DNA from 3 places in the Rhizobium aureum genome. Region 2 is predicted to be linked to each of the others. Evidence: riboswitches for the same ligand, from Rfam matches in the RefSeq annotation. Region 2 holds a riboswitch; each other region holds the start of a gene.

Region 1 (5,244 bases), on a different contig from region 2:
GCTGGCATGGTGGCTGCTCAAGCGGGTCAACATTCTCTAGGGCTGAGACATGGAAAAGCCGCCCGGAAGGGACCGGACGGCTGGTATCGGCAATCTGGAACCGCCGCTTAGAAATACGGCGAATAGCACTGGCGGCGCGGACCGTAGTTCGGCTGGAACGTATTATCGTAAGCACGGTAGGAGCGATAACGCGACTCGCACCAAGCAACGTGACGCGGATTGATCCCGGCGCTCGGAGCCGGAGCCGGCGCATAGTAACGCGGCTGGCTGGCGATCGCGCCGCCGATCAGCGCGCCTGCGCCGAAGGCTGCCAGCGGGAACCAATAGCCGTCGTGGTAGCGATAGCCATGGCGATAGCCGCCGCGATAGCCGCGGTAGCCGCCATACCAGCCGCGGCGATAGTAACCGTCATGGCGCCACTGCACCTGTTCGACATTACCGGGCGCGGCCTGGGTGGGCGCGGACTGTTTTACGATCGGTGCGGCGGGCATCTGCATGGCGAAAGACGGTGTGAAGCTCGTCAGAGCGACGGCGGCCGTTAAGGCGACAGTCGCGATTTTTGCACGGAAACCAAGCATTTTCATCTCCATTCCCTGGTTCGACTTGTACTCAAGCCTGTAGCGTTTCATGTCGGGAATGCTTCCCGAGCAAGGTTTCGCCGCCTGCTTCGTCGCATATCCGAATAGATGGCAAGAAACGCGGCAGCGCGTTATTTAGTTCCTCAAATCCCTACCGATTTAAGGAGTTACGAGGGGCTCCACGATGAATTTATAGTGATCGCTTTCTTAACCCAAGATTAACCAGCAATCCTTACTATTATTTCATGAAAGGATACCGAAAGAGTAACCTCCTCATTTACGGCTTGCTGACGATCCTGACCCTGATGGGGCCGGTCTCCAAGCCTTCGGCCGGTGAAAGCCAGCCCTGGGGCGATCCCAAAAACGCCCTGATCGTCGATGCTTACGAGCTGAACACCATCGACTGGAACGCGTTTCTACAGGACAAACGGATAGCCGGCTTCATCTCCAAGGCCTCAGACGGGTTGCCCGAAAGCTTCAGCTGCACCGGGGACCACGGCGGCGATACGGTGGCCCATTGTAGGACGATGTGGCGCAAATATGCTGTCAGCCGCGAGCTGTTCCAGACGCGGCGCATGCTGGCAAAGGCGAATGGCCTGTTGTGGGGCGCCTATCATCTGGGGCGACCCGGCAATCCGATCAATCAGGCCAATCATTTTCTCGATTATGCCGATCCGCAGCCCGATGAGTTGATGGTGCTCGATATCGACGGCATGGACACGACACAGTTCATGTCACTCGACGATGCGCAGATCTACGTCGCCCACATCAAGGTCAGAACCGGCCGCTACCCCATTCTCTACGTCAATCACAACACGGCGCGATACATAGCCGACCACCGCGGCACCTATCCGCTGCTGTCGCGGCTGCCCTTGTGGTATGCGCGCTACAAGCCGGATTTGAAAGGCACATTCCCGCTCGGCAACTGGGACAATTATGCCATCTGGCAGTTCGCTTCTTCGGACAATTGCTCGGAGAAGAGCTGTCCCTATCGCGTGCCGGGCACGCTCACCGACATCGATGTCAATGTCGTGCCGATGACGAAGGTTCAGCTCGCCAAGGTCTGGCCCCAGGGCGATCTCCTGCCGGCCAAGCCGCTGCCCGCGCCGGACCTGACGATCGCGCTTGCACGGATGTGCAACGGGCCGCGGCAGACGCTCGTTTCGCTCGTGGCCGATATCGACCCGGTCGTCACGGCGTCAACGCCGCAATCGACGCCGGTCGAGATCAACGAGCTGAACTATCAGGATTTCTAGAGCGTGATGCCGAAAAGTGTGGGCGGTTTTCGGACAACATCACGCTCTACTTCTTTGCTTCTAGAGCGGATTCAAATTTTAGGTCGAATAGACCTAAAATCGTCCGGCTCTAGGCCTCGACCTGGACGTCCGTCTTCGGACGCGAACAGCAGGCGAGGATATAGCCCTCGTCGATCTCGTCATCGAGGATGCCGCCATTGTGGCTCATCTCGACTTCGCCCGAAAGCTTCAACACCCGGCATGTGCCGCAGAGCCCCGATTCGCAGGCCGCACCGATGCGCACGCCGGCACCGCGCGCCGCCTGAAGCACGGTCTGTCCCGCCGCGCAGACGACATCCTTGCCAGCCATGGTGAAGCGAATCGTCGTCGCGGCCTCGCCCGATGCATCATCGGAAACCTCCGCAAGCGGTGTCGCCGCATTGGCCGGCTGGAAGCTTTCCTGATGGTAGCGCGACATGTCGAAGCCATGGGCTTCCAGCATGGAGCGCACGGCATCCATGAAGACTTCCGGGCCGCAGCAGAAGATCGTCCGATCCATAAAATCGGGCGCCAGCAGGCCGATCTTCGCCTTGTCGATGCGTCCCTTCAATCCCGACCAGAGATCGGTGCGGCCGCAGCCCTCGACGATGAAGCCGAGATTGAGGTTCGGCATGAAGCGCGCGAGATATTCGAGCTCGGACCGGAAGATGATATCGGCCGGGCCGCGCGAGCAGTTGACGAAGGTGATATCAGACAGCGGCGCGGTATCGGACATGTAGCGGGTCATCGACATCATCGGCGTGATGCCGGAGCCGGCGGAGATGAAGAGGTATTTCTCGCCGGGATGACGGATATGACTGAAATCGCCGAGCGGGCCGAACGCCTTGATGCGCATGCCGGGCTTCAGGTTCTCGAACATCCAGCGCGTGCCGATGCTGTCCTTCTGCGCCTTCACCGTCACGGCGACCGAGAAGGGCCGCGACGGCGTCGACGACAGCGTATAGGTGCGCATGACCGGCTCCGGAGCCGTGGGCAGCTCCAGCGTCACGAACTGGCCCGGCAGATAGCGGAACCAGTTATCCTTGTCGGAGCGGAACGTGAAGGTCATCACTTCGGGCGCTTCGGGCGTTGCCGAGAGGCATTCGAGCACATGCTGCCTGTCATTCCAGGGCTGCATCTGATCGAGGTGACGATGCGGAAGGGAGACGGTCATGTTCATGCTCAGGCAACCGCCGACAGCTTGGACTGGTCACCCTGCAGCCGGTTGATCATGAACGTCGTGTACCATTCGACGAATTGCATGACGCCGCCTTCGTGGATTTCCGAATAGGGGCCAGGCTCATAGGCCGGCGAGCGGATACCGAAGGCGTTTTCCTCGACGATGCGGCGATCCTGATCGTTGGTTTCGGTCCAGACGTGGGTCAATTCCTCGAGATTGTAGTCGACGCCCTCGACGGCATCCTTGTGGACGAGCCACTTCGTGGTGACGGCGGTTTCCTCGGCACTGATCGGCAGGACACGGAAGGAAATCGCATGGTCGCCGAGCATGTGGTTCCACGTGGTCGGGTAGTGGAACAGCAGCATCGTGCCGATGCCATTGATCGTCACATCCGGTGAAAGCGGCCGCCTGACGGCATTCTGGCCGGACATGGTGTAGCTCTCGGCTCCTTCGATCAGCGGCATGCGCGCGGCGCGAAACTGGCCATCCGGCGAAATCTTGAACTCGCTCGGCAGTCCGGCAGCTTCGCAGCGCTGCCAGTGCTCGGTGATGACAGGATCGCTCATCGCGCCCTGCACGCCGGTCACGGTCGGCGCTTCCGGGAAGGTGCGGCAAAGTTCGGGGTGGTTGGCCGCGCAATGATAGCATTCGCGGTTATTTTCCCAGACGAGCTTCCAGTTGCCCTTTTCGATGATGGTACTCTGGAAGGCGACCTTGGCTTCGCTGATGCGGTGTGGGGCCATGTAGGGCTCGATCGTGGCGCGAACCGGTGCGAAATCCGGAGCGTTCTGCGCCAGGCAGATGAAGATGTAGCCACCGACACTTTCGCAGTGAACCGGCTTCAGCGAATACTGGCTCTTGTCGAAATCCTCGGCCATCTGACGGGCAAAGAGCAGCGAGCCGTCGAGCTCGTAGGTCCACTGGTGATAAGGGCAGACGAGCTTCGCCGAGGAGCCGCGCTCGGTGGTGCAGACACGCGAGCCGCGATGGCGACAGCTGTTGTGGAAGGCGCGGATGACCTGATCGCGGCCACGGACGATGACGACGGGATAATCGCCGATCTGGACGGTGAAGTAGTTGCCCGCGCGCGGCACTTCGCAATCATGACCGATGAACAGCCAGTCGCGATAGTAGATCGTCTCCATATCGAGTTTGAAGTAATCCGGGTCGGTATAGAATGGTTGCTCCAGGCTGAAACCTGTCCGGTGGTTCTTCAATTGCCGCAGAACTTTGCTGCCGATATCCATTTGCCTATCCTTCGCAGTACCAGGAAACGGGCGAAGGACATGCATGGCTGGTTGAAGACAGCCGAAAGCAATGTCCCGGCCGCCCGCCGCGGTCAGTAAACCATATGTGCCCAAGGCTGGTTTCCGGGCTCTGGAGCGGCCCTGTTTCCAGAGCCCCATGGCACCTTCCCAGGTCGATCGACCCAGTGGCTTTATTCGCCATGCCTCACTCCACCACCGTTGCGGGGGCAGCGCCGGATTTTGACCGGCTTCCCAATTCTCCGTCTCCCTAGCAGACGGCACCTTGAGATTGATGTCATCATATCGCTCGGCCCGAGCGCCCGCTGTGCTGCAATGCGACATCGGCTTCGAAATTGACGACAGGCGAAACGGGACGCCGGGACGGTTCCAGAAAGAAGCGATATAGAAAAATAATTCAATCGCTTATACGGCCGCACCAAAATGCGGGCATGCGGTCAATCCGCCCCTAACTGATGACGCTTTATCCTGAATGCGACAGGGCTGTTATCGACGGGTCGCCTAGGTGGCGGCAAGCGCCAGCAGCGCGGTCATGGCGCGATCCGCGTCGGCGGCCGGAACGAAGATGTGATCGTGGTAATAGGCCGCGACGACATTGGCGCTAACGCCTTCATTTCCAAGGGCCGTGGCAAAGGCTGCGGTGAGTCCGACCGCCTCCAGGGACGAATGCACTTCGAGCGTGATCATGCGCATGGCGGGAGCGGCTGGAAATCCCGCCATGCGGGCCGTCTCCAGCGGAAGGATCAGCGTCACACCCTCCTTTTCCCGGAACAGCCCGATCGGATCCAGATGCAAATGATCCGCCAGTGTCGATGCCGGCACACTGCAATAGACGAATTCGCCCTCGGCGAGATTCGGTTTCATCTCGGACAGAAGCTGCTTGAGATCGATTATTCCAGGCATGTTCTCTGTCTCCTCAAGGTTCGGCGTCTCAAAACGGTTAAGCC
Region 2 (5,244 bases):
CGGCGTGCCGTCCTCATGCTCCAGTTCATGATGGGATTTGCGGTTGACGATATCGTCTTCCGTGCCAATGCCGAGGCCGAGCAGGACGGCAGCGGGCACGTCACCATTCTTCGCCTCGATGATTATCGGCTTGCGGGCGGTGCGCGAGGCGACCTCGGCGCGCACACGGCCGAGTCCGTCGACGTCGATCAGATCGGTCTTGTTGAGCACGATCAGATCGGCACAGGTCAGCTGATCTTCGAACAGTTCCTCGATCGGGCTTTCGTGGTCCAGCGAGTCGTCCTCGACGCGGGCAGCCTCGACAGCGTCGTGATCGTCGGCGAAGCGGCCGGCGGCAACGGCGGCGCTGTCAACGACAGTGATGACGCCGTCGACCGTGACATGGGTGCGAATGTCGGGCCAGTTGAAGGCGGCGACCAGCGGCTGCGGCAGCGCGAGGCCCGATGTTTCGATGACGATGTGATCCGGGCGCGCATCGCGCTCCAGCAGTTTCGTCATGGTGGGAATGAAATCATCGGCGACAGTGCAGCAGATGCAGCCGTTGGTGAGCTCGATGATGTCGTCTTCCGTGCAGTTCTCCGCGCCGCACCCCTTCAGAACGTCGCCATCGACGCCGAGATCGCCGAATTCGTTGATGATCAGCGCGATCTTCTTGCCGCCGGCATTCTGCAGGAGGTTGCGGATCATCGTCGTCTTGCCGGCTCCCAGGAAGCCGGTGATGACGGTGGCGGGAATCTTTTCCTGATTCATATGGATCAACCCTTCATTTTCAGCGGCAGGCCCGCTGCGATAAAATAAACTTCGGCACTCGCCGCCGCGACCATCTGGTGCAGACGGCCGGCATGGTCGCGAAATTCGCGCGCCATGCGATTTTCCGGCACGATTCCCAGGCCTACCTCATTGGAGACGAGAACGAGCCTTGATCGCGCAGTTGGCAGAAATGCAGTGAGAGCGGCAAATTCCGCCGCCATGTCACGCTCGGCCATCATCAGATTGGTTACCCAGAGCGTCAGGCAGTCGATAAGCACCGCCCGCCTCTCCGCGTCGATAGCCGCGAGCTGCCCGACGAGATCGATCGGCTCCTCATGCGTCTGCCATAGATCGCCGCGGTCGGCCCGATGCTTGGCGATGCGTTCGCGCATCTCGTCGTCCCACGCCTGCCCTGTCGCCACATAGTGACGTTCGAGACCGGTATCCGACACCAGAGATTCGGCAAACCTGGATTTGCCGGAACGCGCACCACCGAGGACGAAGATCGCTTGGGAAATCGAAGCCGACATGCGTTATGCCCACCCCCGTGCGGAAGCGAGGGTCGGCAGCACGTCGCTGGAACCGGGAAACGGGCGTCTACACGCCGAAAACTCGTCTTGCGCCATGACAACCTCCGTGCTGGCAGCGGAACTCGCGTCCCAAAACAGGCTCTGCGCCCGGCACGCATGGCAGGTCTCCTGGCTCGCGGATGAGGCGCCGCGACGGGGGCTGACCGAAGCCGGTCGCCCCCGATCGTGCGCCAGCGGATCTTTCTCGCCTTCCCGGCAATGCATCATGAAAAGGCGGACGATTCGTAGAATAAGAGGCGTCCAGCCCCGGTTGATCATGATGCCACACTAGTGGCTTTTTCGATTTGCGCCTGCCCCGCCCCGTTCGCCCCATGCGAACCATCGACGGAATCGGCTTCAAACCGAACGAAAGACCCTGACCGCTCTACAGTCGCGGGGTCGGCTGTGATGAGAACGCCCGGGTTGGGTCCGTCCCTTCACATTCCCTTTTCATCCCATGCGGCAGATCGCCGCCCGGGAACCATTCGTTATACGGGCAATGATTAGGCTTTCACCGACTTCAAGTCAATCAAGGGCATGGATGCGATGCCAAACGTCCCGATTGCGAAATTGACCTGACATTCCCGCAAAATCAGCGGCTTTTTTGCCGCATTTCTTTGATGTTAGAAGTCTATAGAGGGTAAGCCCTCACATTCGAAAAAACATATCGTTCGTTCCCAATGCTGCAGAAATTCCAACCGCGCCGCCTCGGCGTCTTCTCCGCCCTGTTCGATCTCGGTCGGTTCAGGGCATTGCTGCGCCGTGGCGAACTGGGACTTGTTTTCGCCGGCGCGCTGGTGGGAATAGCCTCCGGCTGTGCCGTAACGGCGATGAGCTTCATCTCCCGCAAACTTCACAGCCTCATCTACGGCATAACCGACTATGAGCGCCTGAGTTCGGCGGCGGTGGCGATTCCCGACAAATCGGTGTTGCTGATCGCGCCGATCGCGGGAGGCATTATCCTCGGTATCCTGCTCTATATATTATCGCGCACACGCAAGAAGCCGATGGTCGACCCGATCGAAGCCAATGCGCTGCACGGCGGTCGCATGTCGCTCACCGACAGTATCCTCGTCGCCGTGCAGAACCTGATCTCGAATGGATTCGGTGCCTCCGTTGGCCTCGAGGCAGGCTATACCCAGCTTGCCGCCGGCATCGCCTCGAAATTCGGCTACAAGATGCAGATGCGCCGCGCGGACCTGCGCATGCTCGTCGGCTGCGGCGCCGCCGGCGCGATTGCCGCCGCCTTCAATGCGCCGCTCACGGGCGCCTTCTACGCCTTCGAGCTGATCATCGGCACCTATTCGATCCTAACGCTGACGCCTGTCGTCGTCTCGGCATTGATATCGACGATGATCGCAAGGCTGCTGGCCGGTGACGACTTTGCCATCGATATCGGCCATATCGGATCGATCGCCCCCGCCGATTATCTGCCGGCAGTTCTGCTCGGCGCCTTCTGCGCCGGCGTCGGCGTCCTGATCATGCAGGGCGTCGCCTGGACCGAGGAGCTCGCACGCAAGAGTTCGATCGCGCCGCCCTTCCGCCCGGCGCTCGGCGGCCTTGTCGTCGGGAGCCTGGCGCTGATCTCCCCGCAGGTTTTGTCAGCGGGACACGGCGCCCTGCATCTCAACCTGTCGACGGACGTGACGTTCGGGGCCCTGGTGGGGCTGTTCCTCCTCAAATCGCTGGCCTCTGCTGTCTCGATCGGCTCAGGCTTCAGAGGTGGTCTATTCTTCGCATCTCTGTTCATGGGTGCGCTTCTCGGCAAAATCTTCGCCTATTGCGCCCCCTATTTCGATCACAATGCGCTGACGCCAGCCGTCTATGCCGTGGTCGGCATGAGTTCGCTGGCCGTCGCGATCATCGGCGGGCCGCTGACGATGACGTTTCTGGCGCTGGAAATTTCCGGCGACTTCCCGATTACCGCCCTCGTGCTGGCCGCCGTCATCACATCCTCGCTCGTGGTCCGCACCACCTTCGGCTATTCCTTCGCCACCTGGCGCTTCCATCTGCGCGGCGAAAGCATACGCAGCGCCCATGACGTCGGCTGGATCCGCAATCTCACGGTTGCCCGCATGATGCGCCCCGACGTGCATACAGCCAGCATTGACATGAGCATCGAGGAATTCCGCAAGAATTTCCCGATCGGCTCGGCCCAGCGCGTCATCCTGGTCGACAAGAACGACAAATATGCAGGAATGGTCCTCGTGCCCGACGTCTATGCGAGCCCGGTCGAAAAGGATGACGAGGAACACGGGCTTTCCGATTTCATCCAGCTGCGCAATGAATTCCTGCAGCCGCAGATGAACGCCAAGCAAGCGGCCGCCATGTTCGAGCAGACCAAGAGTGAAGCGCTCGTCGTCGTCAACGATCTGATCGAACGCAAGGTAATCGGCCTGCTGACAGAAAGCTATACGCTGCGCCGCTACAGCGAGGAGCTCGACCGCCGCCGCCGGGAAGTCTCGGGCGAACTCTGAAGCAGATCACCGACCTGAGTTTTATCGAACCAGGCTGTCGAGCCAGGCAGGGTCGAGCACGCTCTCCAATTCCCCGGCAACGTCGTCCAGCGCCGCATCGACGCTTGCTCGATAATCCGTGCGCTCACCGGCAAGGCCAAAGCTCGCGAGCAGCTTTGCTCGATAGGCATCGCTGCTAAAGAGCCCATGTAGATAGGTGCCCATGATGCGCCCGTCCGGCGATATGGCTCCATCGGGCCGGCCGTCAATGACAGTCGAGGGTCGTTCACAGTCCGCCCCACGCGTTACCCCGAGATGGATTTCATAGCCCGACAACGGCACGTCATATTCCCTGGAGACGGCCTTGCTGTTGCGCACCGTCTTTTCCGGCGCCATTTCCGTCTCGATATCCAGCAGGCCCAATCCAGGCGTCTCGGTAACCGATCCCTCGATGCCGAGCGGATCGTAAACGGTATGGCCGAGCATCTGATAGCCGCCGCAAATGCCGATGACGCGGCCGCCGCGACGCACATGTGCGGCAATGTCGCGGTCCCATCCCTGCTCGCGCAGATCGAGCAAGTCACCGATCGTGGACTTTGAACCCGGCAGAACCACAAGCCCCGCATCGGTAGGCAGATGCTCACCCGCCCGGACAAAGACGAGATCGACATCGGGCTCGGCCCGCAACGGATCGAGATCGTCGAAATTGGCAATGCGCGACAGCACGGGCACGGCGACCTTCAACGCGCCGGAGGAGCCGCGCGCCAGCCGCTCCAATACGACGGAATCCTCGGCCGGCAGGCGCGCGGCCGCTTTGAGCCATGGCACGACGCCATGGCATTGCCAGCCCGTGAAGCCGCCGATCGCCTCGATGCCCTCTCCGAACAGGGAGACGTCGCCGCGAAACTTATTGATGATGTAGCCGCGGATCATCCGGCGATCTTCTTCCGGCAGAATATGGTAGGTGCCGACCAGCGATGCGATCACGCCGCCGCGGTCGATGTCCCCTACGAGTACGACAGGAACGTTTGTCCGCGTCGCAAAGCCCATATTGGCGATATCGCCCCGTCGCAGATTGATCTCGGCGGGAGAACCGGCCCCCTCGACGATGACGAGATCGGTTCCGGCACGCATCGCGGCAAAACTTTCAAGCACCGCGCCAAGCAGCTGCGGCTTCAGCGCCTGATAATCCCGCCCCTTGGCATTCCCCCAGACCTTGCCCTGCACGATAATCTGGCTGCCCGTCTCCGATTGCGGCTTTAACAGCACCGGATTCATGTGAACGGATGACGGCACGCGCGCCGCCAGCGATTGCAGCCATTGAGCCCGGCCTATCTCGCCGCCATCCTCGGCAACGGCGGCATTGTTGGACATATTCTGCGGCTTGAACGGACGGACCCTCACGCCCCTGTTGGCGAACAGCCGGCACAACCCCGCGACCAATACCGTTTTTCCGACATCGGAGCCGG
Region 3 (5,244 bases), on a different contig from region 2:
GCTCGCTCGTGCCGCCAACACCCGTAGCAAGCAGGCCGACGAACAGGAAAGCGACGATCGCACCCAGAAAGGCGCCGCCGGAAAGGCCGAGAATGCCATAGCCGAGCCCGAGGATCATGATGCAGACCGCCCCGGTCGAGGCGCCCGCTGAAATGCCGAGCACATAAGGTTCGGCAAGCGGATTGCGCAACAGGGCCTGCAGGATCACGCCGCTCAATGCCAGCGAGGCGCCGGCGCTGGCGGCGACGAGCGCCCGGCTCAGGCGATAATCCCAGACGATGCCCTGATGGATCCGGCTGAGCTCGAAACCTGTTCCGAACAGCCGGTTCGATACGGCCTTTGCAGTGGTCGACAGCGGGATGGAAATCTCGCCGATCGACACCGCAAGGCTGATCATGAAGGCCAGAAGTATGAAGGCAGCCAGGGCAAGCACCAGCAGCGTCCACCATGGCCGTCGTTCCGCGGTAAGACGCATCGTCACCGCGCCAGACCGAAGGATCTAATGCCTTTGGCCAGGATTTCGATGCCGTCGATGGTCCGGATCGTCGGGTTCATCGACTGAGCATCCATCAGAACGAAATGCTTGTTCCTGACAGCGTCGAGCTGGCTGGTGACCGGATCCTTCTCGAGGAATTCGAGCTTGACCTTCGGGTCGTCAGCCGCATAGCGGCGGCGGTCCATGGTAGCGATGACGATCACGGCCGGATTGGCCTGCGCGATGGTCTCCCATCCGACCAGCGGCCATTCTTCCTCGGTCGTGACGACATTCCTGGCACCGATCGTCTTCAGGATATAGGCCGGAGCGCTGTTCTTGCCCGCGATAAAGGCATCGCCGCCAACCTCCTTGCTGGAGAACCAGAACACGATCGGAAGGTCCTTGGACTTTGCGGCTGAAATCGAGGCGACCGCATCCGCTTCGCGCTTCTTCAGGTCGGCGATCAGGGCATCGCCGCGATCCTCGACATCGAAAATCTCAGCAAGTTCACCGATCTCCTGGTAGATCAGGTCCATCGTGAACAGTTCCTTGCGCACGCCATCGCCGCCATCGGCATTGACCTTGGCGACGCAATCGGTCGGCGCGATATAGGTGTTGATGCCGAGCTCGGAAAACTGCTCGCGCTTGCCGACGGAGCCCTGCGGGCCGACATGCCATTCGAATTCGGCTGCCACCAGATCCGGCTCCTTGCCGACAACGGATTCGAAACTCGGATCATTGTCGGCAAGCCGCGGAATCCTGGCGTTGGCTTCGGCGTATTGCGGCAGGACGGGTCCGACCCAGACCGCCGTTCCGGCGATCTTGTCGGCAAGGCCGAGCGAGAAGAGAATCTCGGTCATGCCCTGCCCGATCGAAACGATCTTGGCCGGAGCCTTCTGGAAGGTGACCTTCTGGCCGCAATTGCTGATGGTGAGAGGATATTGGGTCGCGGCCAAACCAGAAGCAGCAAAACCAGTCAGGCCGAATGCAAAAGTAATCGTCGTCAAAAAATGGCGCATGAGAGATCTCGATAGGAAGGAAACTGGACGGCGTCAGCGCGATCGCGCTCAAGAAGAGCGCCGACGGCTGCGGGGATCCCAATCAAGACCGATGGATGTCTGAAAGTGTCGAAGGCTCAGGTCAATCATTTTCTCTGTCCCTTCCGGGCATCCCCGCCCGGCTGATTGGATCGCGATCGACGGCAGGTCTCCTGGCTTGCGGATATCTGACGATCATCTACCTTCCCGCAAGCATGCTTGCAGTGGCATGGCTCAAGGCCCTGGAAGGAAACCAGCGGGCTGGTCGCTCCCGGATGATCGGCAATCCGCTTACAGTTGCGGGGGCAGCCACGGCCTAGGTCCCTCTTGGGTCGCCCTCACCGTGTTCCCTATTAATCCCCGCGGAGTCTTCCTTGGGGAACCGTCGCGTCCAGTTATGCCGGATGGCACCTTCCCGTCAAGGACGCTTAGATGCGATAAAGCGAGCGCGCAGCTGTCAGATCCGACATCCGTGCGGCAGGATTAGGCGGCGTCAGCCAATTCCACGCGATTTCGCCCGCCCGCCTTGGCGCGATAGAGCGCCTTGTCGGCAGCCTCGAGCACATGCTTGAAGTCGGCGGTCGGTTCGTGGGAGCAGGCAATGCCGATGCTGACCGTGACGCGGATGCTCTCCTGCTCGAACATCAGGATTGTCGCTTCGATATCCTTGCGGATTTTCTCCGCGATAGCGGTAGCGGCCCTGATATCGGTGTTCGGAAGCAGAACGACGATTTCCTCTCCGCCATAGCGGGCGGCAATGTCGGTCCTTCGGACGGTCTGCCGGATCACGTCCGCGACCCGCGCCAGAACCGTGTCGCCGAAGGAATGGCCCCAGCTATCGTTGATCTTCTTGAAGTAATCGATATCAAGCATGATGATCGAAAACGGGATGCGCCTGATGCCGGCTTCCTTGCTGCAGCGGTCCCCTTCCCGCTGCAGGACACGGCGATTGGGAAGTCTCGTCAGCGGATCGAGGCTTGCTTCGCTCTCAAGCGCGCGTTGGATGCCGATGCGATATTGCTCCCGCCCCAGCAGATCCGAGAGGAGAAAGACACCGATTATATTGACGATCGTGACCGGAAGCGTTGCCGAGAGCAGAAGTTCGCGCGCGACCGGCCACGGCAGAAAGACGAGAACCACGAGCGACGTACAGGTCGCCAGGCCGAACAATGCCGATCGCTTCCATCCCGTGCCGATCCAGTGCCGCGGCAGGAGGCTGAGCACATAGCCCGCGATCGCGACGATGAGGATCCCGGCAATGCCGCCGACCGCGCCCAAGCCGCCGATCATGAAGCGGAACAGACCCATCATCATCGCTGCAACAATGGTCCCCAACAGGCCGCCATAGACGGGCGTAAGGACGAGGAGGATGGAGCGGCCATCCTGAATGACGCCGGGCATCCATTGGATCGGATCAGCCATCGACAGGATGCCGACCACGCCGAACAGCAATCCGACCGCAACCGATTTCAAAACGCCGCGATCGATGATCCGGATAACCCAGGAATAGGCATAGACGATGATGGCCACCTGCCCCAGGACGCGTGCCAGGGACGGCAAATGGATTTCAATTCCCATAGCTATCCCCCATCCTTGCGAGGAGCCTCATCAATGGCATGCGCCGGCCATACTCGAAGTCGGCGCGCGATACCATGCGATCTCTATAAAATGGTTTACCGAACCTCTGCGACAGGACGTCGCGTGGGGCGGGACAGGGGATGGGGTCAGGATCGTAAATGATGATCATTGTCGTAACAGAACTTCGAAATTGATGCGTATCGATGCCACGGTGTCCGGCATCGCAATCCGAACAGTGGCGCATTTGCGGATTTTGGTGGATCATTTTTGAAGAACGTATGGATGACACGCGCTATCTGGCACGCAAAGTGAAGCGGTCAAGTGCGACCAGCAATTTTCCGCTTTAAGCTGCAGCCGATCGATGCAAGACCTGCACTGTAACGATGGTGAGCGCGATGCCGATCATGATCATGCCAACGGTCTTTTCGGGAAGGGCCAGGCCGGAGCGACCTGTCGCATCGGCCCATGATAGTTTGCGCGAACGCTTCGATCGCAGATCGCATATCCCCAATTCACCAGCTTTTCCGATACCTCGTCGCCGAGATTGCTGAGCCGGGTCGGTGCGCCAGAAAGGACCGCGACCTCCTTCGGTGAACATGGCAGCGCCGCTTCGGGCGCAAGTTTCGACGGGTCCGTATCGATTCCCCAATAGGCGCCGAAACGGCCGTATCCCTGTGCGGCGACCAGCGATGCCTCGTCGCTCAGCGGCGCGGCCGCCTTGAAGCGGCCGATGAGATCACGACGACGCAATGCCCTCACCTGGTTGTCGGTGACATCCAGAATCCGGCGAAGCTGGCTGACCCAATTGCGGCAAAGGCCGGAATTTCGGGCAAAGGGCGCACCGCCATCGCTGACAAAAAGAGTTGCGAAGCGCTTTACCAGCGGTTCGACCCCGTGATTGTCGTAGACGCCTCCGTCGGTGAGAATGACGGTCCTGCGAAAATCGCGGATCGCCGGGATCGGCTTGGACGGCGCCGTCGGCCAATCCTGAAAACTGCCGTCCGCGAACTTGAGCACCAGCGGTGACAGAATGGGCGGAAAGGCCGAAGAGGCGGCCACAGCCTGCGCCAACGGAAAATCCGGCCGGTCGAGCCGCCCGACGATGTAGTCGCCGGCATAGGCCTTGCCAAAGCGCCAGAGTACGCCGGTCTGCAAATTCGTCGCACAGAATATGAACTGCGGCTGGTCGGGCAGATCCTGAAGGCTGCGGCCCTGGAACAGATGCTTGTCGTAGGATTTCGCCACTTGCCGCGCGGCGGACGTTCCGGGCAGGAGCCCGATCACTGCATCCATGATGTCGATCCTTGCCCGGGCAAAAGCAAGCATCGGACTGACGAAGACATCGTTCATATTGGCAAAATCAGCCTTGACGAGATCGGGCCAAACGCTGGCGAGCCAGCCGGTGGTGATCGAACCGCCGGAAACGCTGGAGATGCGCTTTGCCCGCTGCAGAAGCCCAAGCTCTGCCAGGCGGAGGAAGGCACCGACGTGAAAGAGCATGGCCCGAAATCCGCCGCCGGACGCGGCAATGCCGATACCCGCCTCGAAACCGTTGCCGTCCCAACGGAAATCGGAGGCCGCTATGACCTCGCTTTCCGTGGATAGAGGTATCGCATCGATCTCACTCATGACCATGCCTCATTGTCGGCACCGGAAATCTCCAAGCCGGTCCTTTGCCGCCTGCGAACCCGTCGCACAGAACCGCTGATCTTCGATCATGACGAGATTGTCGCCATTGCCCGCTTCGCCGCTGGGCGACAGGTTGCGATCTCCCAAGTCGTTCGGCATGACGCGCGACCAATATCTTGACTGGCGCCATTCGCTCCTCCCCTGGCTGCCGTCTTGATCCATCGCTACCTGAAATTGGATCCACGATATTCTTTCCACAATCAAGCGCAATGGCCATTTTCAGCATTAGAGAAACTATAAAGCGTCAAGGTGGCTTGGTTGCCGGCGTGCCAGGAACCGGGGCCGCCTTCTGGAGAGCGGCGGGCTCGGGCCTATTGCTGGCCGCAGGCCCCGGCAGCGGTGATCCGGATGCCGGAGATTGCGACGGCCCCTGCCTGCCGACAGTCCCGCTATTGGCCGGCGGAACTTTCGCGGTTGCCGCGGTGTAGAACTGGTAACCGGCAAAGATGATGAGGATAGCGACCA

The links. Region 2 has a riboswitch for cobalamin ahead of cobU (bifunctional adenosylcobinamide kinase/adenosylcobinamide-phosphate guanylyltransferase). Riboswitches for the same ligand answer to the same signal wherever they lie in the genome.
Region 1: it holds a riboswitch for cobalamin, as region 2 does, so the genes downstream of both, PH552_RS23085 (aromatic ring-hydroxylating oxygenase subunit alpha) here and cobU (bifunctional adenosylcobinamide kinase/adenosylcobinamide-phosphate guanylyltransferase) in region 2, are expected to answer to the same signal.
Region 3: it holds a riboswitch for cobalamin, as region 2 does, so the genes downstream of both, PH552_RS06365 (ABC transporter substrate-binding protein) here and cobU (bifunctional adenosylcobinamide kinase/adenosylcobinamide-phosphate guanylyltransferase) in region 2, are expected to answer to the same signal.

Annotation. Positions count from the first base shown of each region.
Region 1 is NZ_JAQJCI010000011.1:150,985-156,228, forward strand. Features, by position in the region: gene PH552_RS23065 (transporter) at 1-40, shown strand, start outside; gene PH552_RS23070 (BA14K family protein) at 108-578, opposite strand; gene PH552_RS23075 (glycoside hydrolase family 25 protein) at 824-1,834, shown strand; gene PH552_RS23080 (FAD-binding oxidoreductase) at 1,944-3,032, opposite strand; gene PH552_RS23085 (aromatic ring-hydroxylating oxygenase subunit alpha) at 3,035-4,279, opposite strand; cobalamin riboswitch at 4,377-4,580, opposite strand; gene PH552_RS23090 (ACT domain-containing protein) at 4,799-5,200, opposite strand.
Region 2 is NZ_JAQJCI010000017.1:88,501-93,744, forward strand. Features, by position in the region: gene cobW (cobalamin biosynthesis protein CobW) at 1-750, opposite strand, end outside; gene cobU (bifunctional adenosylcobinamide kinase/adenosylcobinamide-phosphate guanylyltransferase) at 756-1,280, opposite strand; cobalamin riboswitch at 1,422-1,820, opposite strand; gene PH552_RS27265 (chloride channel protein) at 2,000-3,796, shown strand; gene PH552_RS27270 (cobyric acid synthase) at 3,818-5,244, opposite strand, start outside.
Region 3 is NZ_JAQJCI010000002.1:108,142-113,385, reverse strand. Features, by position in the region: gene PH552_RS06370 (FecCD family ABC transporter permease) at 1-475, opposite strand, end outside; gene PH552_RS06365 (ABC transporter substrate-binding protein) at 478-1,494, opposite strand; cobalamin riboswitch at 1,659-1,914, opposite strand; gene PH552_RS06360 (GGDEF domain-containing protein) at 1,996-3,090, opposite strand; gene PH552_RS06355 (patatin-like phospholipase family protein) at 3,499-4,719, opposite strand; gene PH552_RS06350 (hypothetical protein) at 5,024-5,244, opposite strand, start outside.